Regions from separate parts of the Comamonas fluminis genome, predicted to be linked through region 1. Evidence: riboswitches for the same ligand, from Rfam matches in the RefSeq annotation. Region 1 holds a riboswitch; each other region holds the start of a gene.

Region 1 (3,273 bases):
GGATTGCCCGCACCATCAGCCACGCAGGCCAGGGCTGGGGCGCGCCGGGAAAGACTTTCTCCATTGGCCTCGGCTGCGATTTGCAACATGCCGCGCGGCTGGTGTATTCCAAGGGGCTGGATTTGCGCAAGGTTGAGGCCGCCACTCCGATTGGCATGGGCTGCAAAGTCTGTGAGCGCAATGCCTGCCCGCAGCGCGCCTTCCCGTTTGTGGGCAAGCCTCTGCGGGTCAATGAAAACGAAAGCGGCTTTGTGCCTTACGGGTAGGCTTGCCATGTGAGGTCGGCATGCAACAAGGTAAGAAATACGCGACGATATCTTCAGCTGCGTCGAGATGTTCAACAACCCCATCCGCAGACATTTTCCTGCGGATGGCCTGTCTTCGATAGAGTTCTAGAGGCGTAATTCTGTGAGGCTTGACGCAGTCTAGGAAAGGCTGGTTGATTCACATAAAGCAAGCTGCATATGAATGGTTTGCCACAGCGGATCGGCTTCTCGATCAATGACCTCAAAGTGGTGCTTCTGCCAGAACTCCAGAGCGCCAGGCAAAAACGGATGTGTGTGCAGGTAAAGAACGTCCACGTTTTGAGACTCTGCATGAGTGCGCAGCCTATGCAGCATCCGCCCGGCCAGCCCGGAGCGCCGATGCTCTGGCGCAACAAACAAGCGCACGACTTCCATGACTTTGTGCTGTTGGAAATTTAACTGCGGAAATCTGCCGTCATAGACACGGCATGCAATTGTTGCCTGAACGCTTTGTCGAGAATCGAGAGCCGCCAGCATGCAGCCACTGCCTGAGAGATAGGTCGCTTCGAATTCACGCAGGTCTTCAGGTGTCTCCTGTGCGTTGATGCGCCCGGCGAACATGGAAATGCGCACGTTTTGCAGAAAGCTTTGGACTTGATGCAAGTCACGAACGCGCTGAATGGAAATGGAATTTGAAGTGGGCATGAACAGAGAAAACTAGCGCATTCGTCCAACGGGCCTGTGACTGCTGCTACAAAATCAGCTACATTACCGCAACTTTGGTTTCGCAAGAACATGTATTCGCTGTGGTGAATGCATGAGGGAATCCAGTGGTCCGGCACTTTGCTTGCCGGCCCGTGAAATGGAACTGCCCCCGCAACTGTAGGCAATGAGCCAGCCATCCAATAGCCACTGAACATCTCTGTTTGGGAAGGCGATGCGCCAGCGATGATTTGCCAGTCAGGAGACCTGCCAGAGCATCTATCAATCATTGCCGGCGGGGTGTCCGGGGAGTGTGCATCTCATCGTTCCAGTACTGCGCTGCCTACCCAGGCAGATGCGAAGGCGCGTGGCTTGCCATATCTTCCAGAGTGCTTCTCGCCGCTTCTGGAAAGTTATTCCGATGCTGCTTAGAAGCCTTGCCAGCGCTGCCCTGATCGCCACCTCTTTTTCTGCGTACGCCACTGACTATCCGGTGCGGCTGCAGAACTGCAATTACACCGTCAAGCTCGACAAAGCGCCTGCATCGGTGGTCACCATCGGCCAGGCTGGTACCGAGATGCTTTACGCATTGGGTCTGGGCGACAAAGTGGTGGGCACAGCCCTCTGGTTCAACCCGGTGCAGCCGCGCTTCAAGGCCATCAACGACAAGGTGCCGCGCCTGTCGGACAACATTCCCAGCTTTGAATCGGTCATCGGCAAGCGCCCGGCCCTGGTGGTCTCGCAGTTTGAATGGATGGTGGGCAAGGACGGCGTGGTTGGCACGCGCGAGCAGTTCCATGACCTGAACATCGCCACCTATGCCATGCCCGCAGACTGCGAAGGCAAGAACAATCTGGTGGGCTCGGACGGCACACGTACCGCCAGCTACGACGTCAAGGCTTTGTACAAAAGCATTCGCCAGCTGGCTCAGGCCTTTGATGTGGAATCGCGCGGTGAAAGCCTGGTCAAGGAGTTGAGCGATCGTCAGGCCCAGGCGGTGGCCAAGGTCAAGTCTTCCAAGCTGCACAACCTGTCTGCCGCACTGTGGTTCTCTAGCGCAGACCTGGCGGCTGACCCCTATATGGCTGGCAAGAACGGCGTGGCGGGCTACATGATGCAGACGCTGGGTCTGCGCAACGTGATCGAATCGACAGAAGAGTGGCCACAGTGGGCTGGGAAACCATTGCCAAGGCCAACCCTTCGGTGCTGATCATCGCCCGCATGGATCGTCGCCGCTTTCCTGCGGATGACTACCAAAAGAAGCTGGAATTCCTCAAGAAAGATCCCGTCACCCAGCACATGGATGCCGTCAAAAACGGCCGTATCGTGATCGTGGATGCCGATGCGCTGCAGGGCTCGATTCGCCAGGTGGACGGCATGGAGCAGATCGCCAATGCCGTGCTGAAGATTGAAGGCATCGCTAAGTAAGCTGAGCGGAAATGGGCGCCATGCACTTTGCGTGCACTTTGCATGCGCCCCTGCTGTGTCATGAACACCTTCACGCTGAGTCAGGGGCGCTCACGCATTCCGCTGGGCCTGCTTTTGCGCATGGCCTTGCTGGCAATCGCTGCCGCAGCTTTGCTGTTGCTGGCGGTGGTGCTGGGCATTGCCATTGGCGAGACCGATATCTCGGCCCGCATTGTGTATGAGGTGCTGGCCAATCAGCTTCTGGGTGCCAGCTACGCTATAGACCCCATCAACGCAGGCATTGTCTGGAACTACCGGCTGACCAGAGCTTTGGTGGCCGCCAGCTGCGGCGCGGGCCTGGCGGTTTCCGGGGTGATCTTGCAGTCGCTGCTGCGCAATGCTTTGGCCGAGCCCTATTTGTTGGGCATTTCTGCCGGTGCTTCCACGGGGGCGGTTCTGGTGTCGGTGGCGGGCCTTGGGGCTGGCCTCATCTCCATGACCACAGGGGCATTCCTTGGTGCCATCTGCGCATTTGCACTGGTGGCCTTGCTCGCCCATGCCGCAGGCAATGGCGGGCTGCGTAACGGCGGCCAGATTGTGCTGGCCGGTATTGCTGGCTCGCAACTGTTCAATGCACTGACCTCGCTCATCATCACCAAGTCGGGAAGTGCCGAGCAGGCGCGCGGCATCATGTTTTGGCTGCTGGGCAATCTGAGTGGCGTGCGCTGGCCAGACACCTTGCTGACGGCCTCGGTGGCCGTAGCGGGGATGCTGGTCTGCCTGATGCATGCCCGCTCTCTGGATGCGTTTACCTTCGGTGGGGAGTCTGCCGCTGCTTTAGGCGTTCCCGTGCGCCGCGTGCAGCTGACGCTGCTGCTGGCCGCAGCCTTGATGACGGCGGTGATGGTGTCAATCGTCG
Region 2 (3,273 bases), 2.3 Mb from region 1:
CTGCAGACAGACGCGTGACATGGCGGGCGCGACGCGGCAGCAATGTGTCGGTCAGAGTGTTGCGAGGATCCAGTTGGTCATAGTCCGCACGCAGCTTCCAGCCCATGAACTGGCCGCTGTAGCCCAGCGTCCAGCCCTTGATACGGCTGCGAGGGATGTTCTCGGGCTTGGTCGTGTTCGCGATATAGCCGCGAATGCGGTTGTCGAAATAAACCAGCTTGACGGAGTGCCCACCTTCGCTCCAGGTCACACCCACATCGGTATTGCGACCAAATTCAGGCTTCAGGTCTGGCGAGCCATAATCTGGCCAGTACAGCTGATTGAAGGTCGGCGCCACAAAGCTTGTGCCATGCGAGGCATGCAGGCGCCACTGGGAGTTCAGACGAAACCCATAGCCCACGCCCCAGGTGTTCTTGCTGCCGAACTGCGAGTTGTCATCGCGGCGCAGATTGGCCTGCCAGCTATGTGCGCCCTGCTCACCGGTCAAACCGACAAAGCCGGAATTCACTGTTCGCTCCGTCACCGAATATTTGGTGCTGCTGTTGACTTCCTGCTCCAGTCGTTCAAAGCCTGCAACCACCAGGCCAACGGGCGTGGCGATATCGTTTTGCCACTGGTACTGGCGCTGAGTGGTGGCAAACAGGCCCGGCAGGTTATAGGACTGCGCGGAATCAATGGCATTGCTCTCATCACGCGAATGGCTGATGGTGAACTTGGACTTCCAGTCCTTCAGGATTCGCCCAGTCACCGAAGCCGTGCTGACCTGCGTGCGCAAAGCACTGCGGGTATCCACGCCAGGGCCGTCATCGAAATGGGTGATGCCTTCCGAATACAGCACGCTGCCGTCAACACGCCAGTCAGAGTTGATCTCATAGCCCAGCGAGGCATTCAAAGAGCTCTGGCGAAACGGGTCCCGGTCGGGGTTGTAGTTTCCGTAGGCCACCTTGGAATTGGTGGAGGAAAAACCATGTTCGGTCGTGCGCTGCGCATTCAGCGAATAGTTCCAGCCTTGCTGAGAGCCATTCAGACCCGCGGCGGCCTGCGCATAGTGGTCACTGCCCAGCGTGACACTGGCATATGGATTGAAAGGCTTTGCGCCAGTGCCCTTCTTGGTGAAGATCTGCACCACGCCACCAACTGCATCGCTGCCATACAAAGAGGATGCTGGGCCCTTGATGACCTCAATGCGCTCAATGGATGCCAGAGGAATATTGGCCCAGGAAGGGCCGCCGCTGGTTGCCGAGCCATAACGCACACCATCCACCAGCAAAATCGTGTGCCGGCTTTCCGTGCCGCGCGTGAAAACGCTGGCTTCCTTGCCCAGACCGCCATTGCTGGTGATCTGCAGGCCCGCCTCACGCTGCAGCAGCTCAGGCAGGCTGCTGCCTGCGGCGCGCTCGATCTGCTTGGCATCGATGACTGTCACATCTGCCGTCAGCTGTTCAATGGAGGCTTCGGCGCGGCTACCAGTGACCACGGTTTCTGCCATCTGGCGTGCACCCGCATCCTGTGCATGGGCGGCAAACGAAGAAATAGCGCACAGCACAGCCGCAGCTGCCACACGAGTGCAGGCAAATGGCGCCACGCAGAGCTGCGCGGACGAAGAGTTTCTGGACATGAGAAATCAGCGAGAAAGCGCTCACGCCAGCCTACCCGCCGACACTGAGCAACACATGTCCGCAAATAGCAGACACACCCAAGTTGGCCGGTATCCGGGCTAGGCGAATCGTCCTCTTGCCAGCCTTCCCAGCGCGCAAGCGCCAGTGGCTATCAGGGAAAAGGAGGAATGCAATGGCACTCCATTCGCCGACCGTTGCGGGGGCAGCGCAGGCCCGGCGCACCAGTCAAATCTGGCAAACACCTCCCTGCTTCCCGTTGAACTGAGGCGGCAGAGCAGCCGCATCGAGCACCAACAGCCGCGCATTGTAATGAAGTTCAACCCGTGCTCATCCTTCATTCGAAGGAGCCGGGTGACGATTTTTTACCTTAAAAACTCAGTTTATGCAGACGCAATCTGCGTATGGCGCTACGATTTTGCGAAATCAGGCACTCATCTGCAAAAAGACAGGTTTCACCGGTATTCGCTGCCCCTGTGCGGCAACCCTCCCGAAACATGTACAAGTCAGGTTTTGCGTGCAATTTAATGCCCACCTACTGACTGCAAGACCTACAATGGCAGAGTCTATGACCCCCCAGCCTTCTCTTGATCTCATTGCCGAGCGCGTGGAGCGTCTGTTGGTCCGCCATGAAGAACTTCAGCGCACCAATGCCTTGCTCACCGACCAGGTCATCGCCCTTACTCAGGAGCGTGATTTGCTGCGCCTGCGCCTGCAGGCAGCACGCGCCCGCGTGGACGCGCTGATCGAACGCTTGCCCGCTAACCAGGGAGAGTGACACTGTCACCTTCCGCCTCCAGACCCTGTCACAGACGCCCATGAAGCAGATCGATGTGCAAATCATGCAGCAAAGCTATGTGCTGACCTGCCCCGATGGCCAAGAAGAACGCGTGATGGAGGCCGTCCGCCGTGTGGACGATGCCATGACCCGTGTACGCGACTCCGGCAAAGTCCGCTCGCGTGAGCGCGTGGCGGTGCTGGCAGCGCTGAACATGGCCTTCGATGTGCTGGACCGTGATGCCCAGCAGGCCCACATGGCAGCAGCCCAGGCCGAGATGCAGTCCATGCAGCAGGAGCTGGCGCCCCCCGCAGAGCTGGACGAAGCCGCAAAGGCCGAGCAGCAGCGCCAGCAGGAACTGGCTGAGCAACTGGTGCTCAAGCTCGACCACGCGCTGGAAAACGACGCACGCCTGCTCTGAAAACTGTCAAAGCCTGAAAACATCAGGGCAAAGCTGTTTTGCCGACTGCAGGTTTAACATTCCCCGTTAAAATAGCACCTGTCTGCAAATCTGCCGGTTTTTATATTTCCTTGAACCAATGCTCACTGAGCACGGGCTTGGTAAATCACCTATTGAGCGTGATCGTCTCGCGTCAGATGAACCCAACGATAGGTTGCCCTCGCCCACCTGAACCCCCGGTTCAGGATGACGAACCGGTGGCGTTTGCAGACACCTTGTTTCTGAGGGCAGTTGACTATCCAGACAACGAACACAACTGCCTGATCTGAATTTGAAGCCCGCTGATGCGGGCTTTTTTCATGGGTACTTCAGGTTGATGCCGTGAACAGAGGTTTCTGAATGGCGCCGGGCTTAATGATTGCCCAGCCAGGCCACGCTATTGAGGAAAAGTCGCACCAGCTCTGTCTGGCGGCGAACAC
Region 3 (3,273 bases), 1.7 Mb from region 1:
GCCGGTTGTTGATCTTTAAGTAGCTACATGATGCCTTGTCAACTTCCGCTTGGGGTCGATTTACGACAGTCACGGTGCGTTCACAGCATATGACTGGCGGTAGTGTCTCTGCCGAATACAGCCTTACCGAAGGCAAGTGCTCAGGATTGTGGCCAGCTTGGGGTGAGCACCCCACCTGAGCGAAGGCAGCGAGCCCTTTTTTAAAGCCTCACAGCCGTTCTTTTAAAACGCCCATCCTTCATCAGGTTGGGCGTTTTTCTTTGCAATGCGCCTTTAAATTCTCAATCTTCCACTTCCAACCTCCCACGAAGTCGGAAGTTTTGAGAATTGAGGGCCATCCGACTATGTGTTTGATTTTTATAGATATTCTGAGGTTGGAAGCAAAGCAGCTTCCGACCTCGGAACTTCCGACCTTGAAGCAGCGGCACGACTCCTGGCTACGCAGGCAAACATCCCCCTAAGCGCCCGATTACACAAGGGAAACCGGAAATCCCATGCCCAGCACCGTTTAGTGCGCTAACGGCCCACTCTGGCCGTTTTGTGCCCCTGGTCGGCCCATTCTGTGCCAAAGCCACCGAGTGACTCTGCAGACCCCACATCGCCCGCAAACCCGCGTTATCATTGGGCCAGGGCAGAATGGGTGTCGTGCAGGTTATGTGCCAAAGTGGTCACCTCCCCACTAGTCTGCCCTGCCCCAGCAACAGGTGCCCGATGTCCATTCGGGTTAAACGGGAACAGGGTGCAAAACCCTGGCTGCCCCCGCAACGGTAAGCAGATCAACACCGCTTCTGGGCTTTTGCAATATATGCAAAAAGCCAGCCACTGGCGTTCTACGTGGCCTCGTCATCGAGGTGCGCGGCAGCGCCGGGAAGGTGAAGCAGTGGGCATGGGGCCTCGCGCCCCAAGCCATTTGCCAGCCCGGATACCGGCCTGTTATTTGCAACACCGGCCTGCGGGGAGCAGCGTGATGGCAACAGGCTATGCCGCGCTTTCACCGCACGCGCACCCTCCCGCCTGATCTCATCGCCTGCATGCAAGCCGCCTGCTTTGACAAGATAGCGATGAGATTTCCCACACGGCCTTTGATCTTCCACCCTGCCCTTACACAGCAAGGCGATAGCCCGGCATCTGGCCTGACCAGCGTTCTACGGCTCTCATGACGGCGCCTTCGACTCAAGCCTTCACCCGGCAGCGTCATCAGCTGAAACTGTGGCTGTTTGCACTGACGGCCGTGCTGCTGCTGTCTCTGACGCTGGCCATTACGCTGGGGCCGGTGCGCATTGGGCCCACTCAAGCATGGCAAATCACCGCGCATGAACTGGCGCAGCGCCTGGGCATGGAAACCCAGCCTGCCAGCTGGAGCACGGCCCAGTATCAGATTGTCTGGCGCGTTCGCCTGCCGCGTGTGCTGCTGGCGGCCATGACTGGCGCCGGCCTTGCCCTGGTGGGTGTAGCCATGCAGGCCATGGTTCGCAACCCGCTGGCTGACCCCTACCTGCTGGGCGTTTCATCGGGAGCATCAGTGGGCGCCGTCAGTGTGCTGGCCTTTGGCACACTGGCATTTGCGGGGGAACTGGCCTTACCACTGGGCGCTTTTGGCGGCGCACTGGCAGCCTGCACAGCGGTGTATTTTCTCGCCCATACCAATGGACGATTGCAGGCCTCGCGATTGATTCTGGGTGGCGTCGCCATTGCCTACTGTCTTGGTGGCGTCACCAGCCTGATCATTCTGACAGCCAACCAGCGTGAGCTGGCGAACTCCGTGCTGACCTGGACTCTGGGCAGTCTGGCCGGAACCCGCTGGAAAGAGCTGGGGCTGCCTGCTGCCCTGCTGCTGGCAGGAATTGCGCTGCTGCTGGCGCAGGCGCGTTCGCTCAATGCATTGCTGTCTGGCGAAGAAACTGCAGCCACTCTGGGTGTGGACACCACACGCACCCGGCGCTGGCTGTTTTTGCTCGTCTCGATGGTGACGGGAGTTCTTGTTGCGCTGACAGGCCCCATCGGCTTTGTGGGCCTGATCGTGCCGCATATCACCCGCATGCTGGTGGGCGCCGAGCACCGGCGGGTACTACCTGTCGCAGCGCTGACAGGTGCCATCTTCCTGGTCTGGGTCGATGTGTTTTCCCGCATCAGCTTTGCCCCTGCCGAAGTGCCCGTTGGCGTCATCACGTCGCTGCTGGGCGGGCCCTTCTTTGTCTGGATGCTATGCCGCAAGAGCGCCCGGGAAAGGATCAGCCTGTGAACGGCCAACACTACTTGCTGGAAGCCCGGCAACTGCACTGGCAAGCTGCAGCCACCCATATCGTCAAAGACATCAGTCTGCATATTCAGCGCGGCGAATTGGTCGGCCTGCTGGGGCCCAATGGCAGCGGCAAATCCACCTTGCTGCGCATGATCTACCGCATCCTCAAGCCTTCCAGTGGCACGGTCTGCATGCAAGAGCAAGACGTCTGGCAGCGCAGTGCCCGCGACAATGCCCGCGCCATGGCTGTGCTGGCGCAAGAGAACACCGGTGAGTTTGATCTGCGCGTCTGTGATGTGGTGCTCATGGGGCGCACCCCCCGTCAAAGCGCTTTTTCTCGCGACAGTGAAGAGGACTTGCGCATCGTCACTCAGTCTCTGGCACAGGTGCACGCCCAGGCGCTGACCGAGCGCATGTTCTCCACCCTCTCAGGCGGTGAAAAGCAGCGAGTGCTGATGGCCAGAGCACTGGCGCAGCAAGCCCAATTGCTGGTGCTGGACGAGCCCACCAATCACCTGGATGTACGCCACCAGTTCGAGCTGATGAACCTGATACGCAGCCTGGGCCTGACCACACTGGCTGCACTGCATGAGCTGCCGCTGGCCGCCCATTACTGCGACCGCCTTTATCTGCTCAAGGATGGCGCGCTGGCTGCACAGGGCACGCCCGCCGAGGTGCTGACGCCGCAGATCATTGCCCAGGTCTATGGCGTGCAGGCGCAGGTGCGCATCAACGAGCGCAGCGGCAAGCCTCTGATTGAGTTCATGCCGGACCAATTGCTCTGAATAACGCTTGAAAGCGCCCAAGGACTGCTAAACTCTTGCGGCGCCTTGATGGCGCTTCGTTTCGGAAGGTGCTTGCTCTTAAAACAGCGAGTGAAACGGGAACAAGGTCTGATCTCTCGATCAGGAAGCCTTGGCTGCCCCCGCAACGGTAAGCAGGAACACACAGCTCACGCAAGTCGCAGCAGCGCTTGCAGCCACTGGAGATGATTCGGCCCTCGCTACGCGAGGTTTCGAGTTTTTCGGGAA

Evidence for each region. Region 1 has a riboswitch for cobalamin ahead of JDW18_RS20140 (ABC transporter substrate-binding protein). Riboswitches for the same ligand answer to the same signal wherever they lie in the genome.
Region 2: it holds a riboswitch for cobalamin, as region 1 does, so the genes downstream of both, JDW18_RS09740 (TonB-dependent receptor domain-containing protein) here and JDW18_RS20140 (ABC transporter substrate-binding protein) in region 1, are expected to answer to the same signal.
Region 3: it holds a riboswitch for cobalamin, as region 1 does, so the genes downstream of both, JDW18_RS12575 (FecCD family ABC transporter permease) here and JDW18_RS20140 (ABC transporter substrate-binding protein) in region 1, are expected to answer to the same signal.

Annotation. Positions count from the first base shown of each region.
Region 1 is NZ_CP066783.1:4,363,193-4,366,465, forward strand. It holds gene JDW18_RS20130 (short-chain fatty acyl-CoA regulator family protein) at 1-266, shown strand, start outside; gene JDW18_RS20135 (GNAT family N-acetyltransferase) at 426-950, opposite strand; cobalamin riboswitch at 1,009-1,236, shown strand; partial or broken gene JDW18_RS20140 (ABC transporter substrate-binding protein) at 1,525-2,375, shown strand; gene JDW18_RS20145 (FecCD family ABC transporter permease) at 2,436-3,273, shown strand, end outside.
Region 2 is NZ_CP066783.1:2,036,644-2,039,916, reverse strand. It holds gene JDW18_RS09740 (TonB-dependent receptor domain-containing protein) at 1-1,618, opposite strand, end outside; cobalamin riboswitch at 1,687-1,929, opposite strand; gene JDW18_RS09735 (DUF904 domain-containing protein) at 2,185-2,394, shown strand; gene JDW18_RS09730 (cell division protein ZapA) at 2,435-2,815, shown strand; gene JDW18_RS09725 (helix-turn-helix transcriptional regulator) at 3,206-3,273, opposite strand, start outside.
Region 3 is NZ_CP066783.1:2,661,677-2,664,949, forward strand. It holds cobalamin riboswitch at 686-948, shown strand; gene JDW18_RS12575 (FecCD family ABC transporter permease) at 1,157-2,242, shown strand; gene JDW18_RS12580 (ABC transporter ATP-binding protein) at 2,206-3,027, shown strand; cobalamin riboswitch at 3,077-3,273, shown strand, end outside.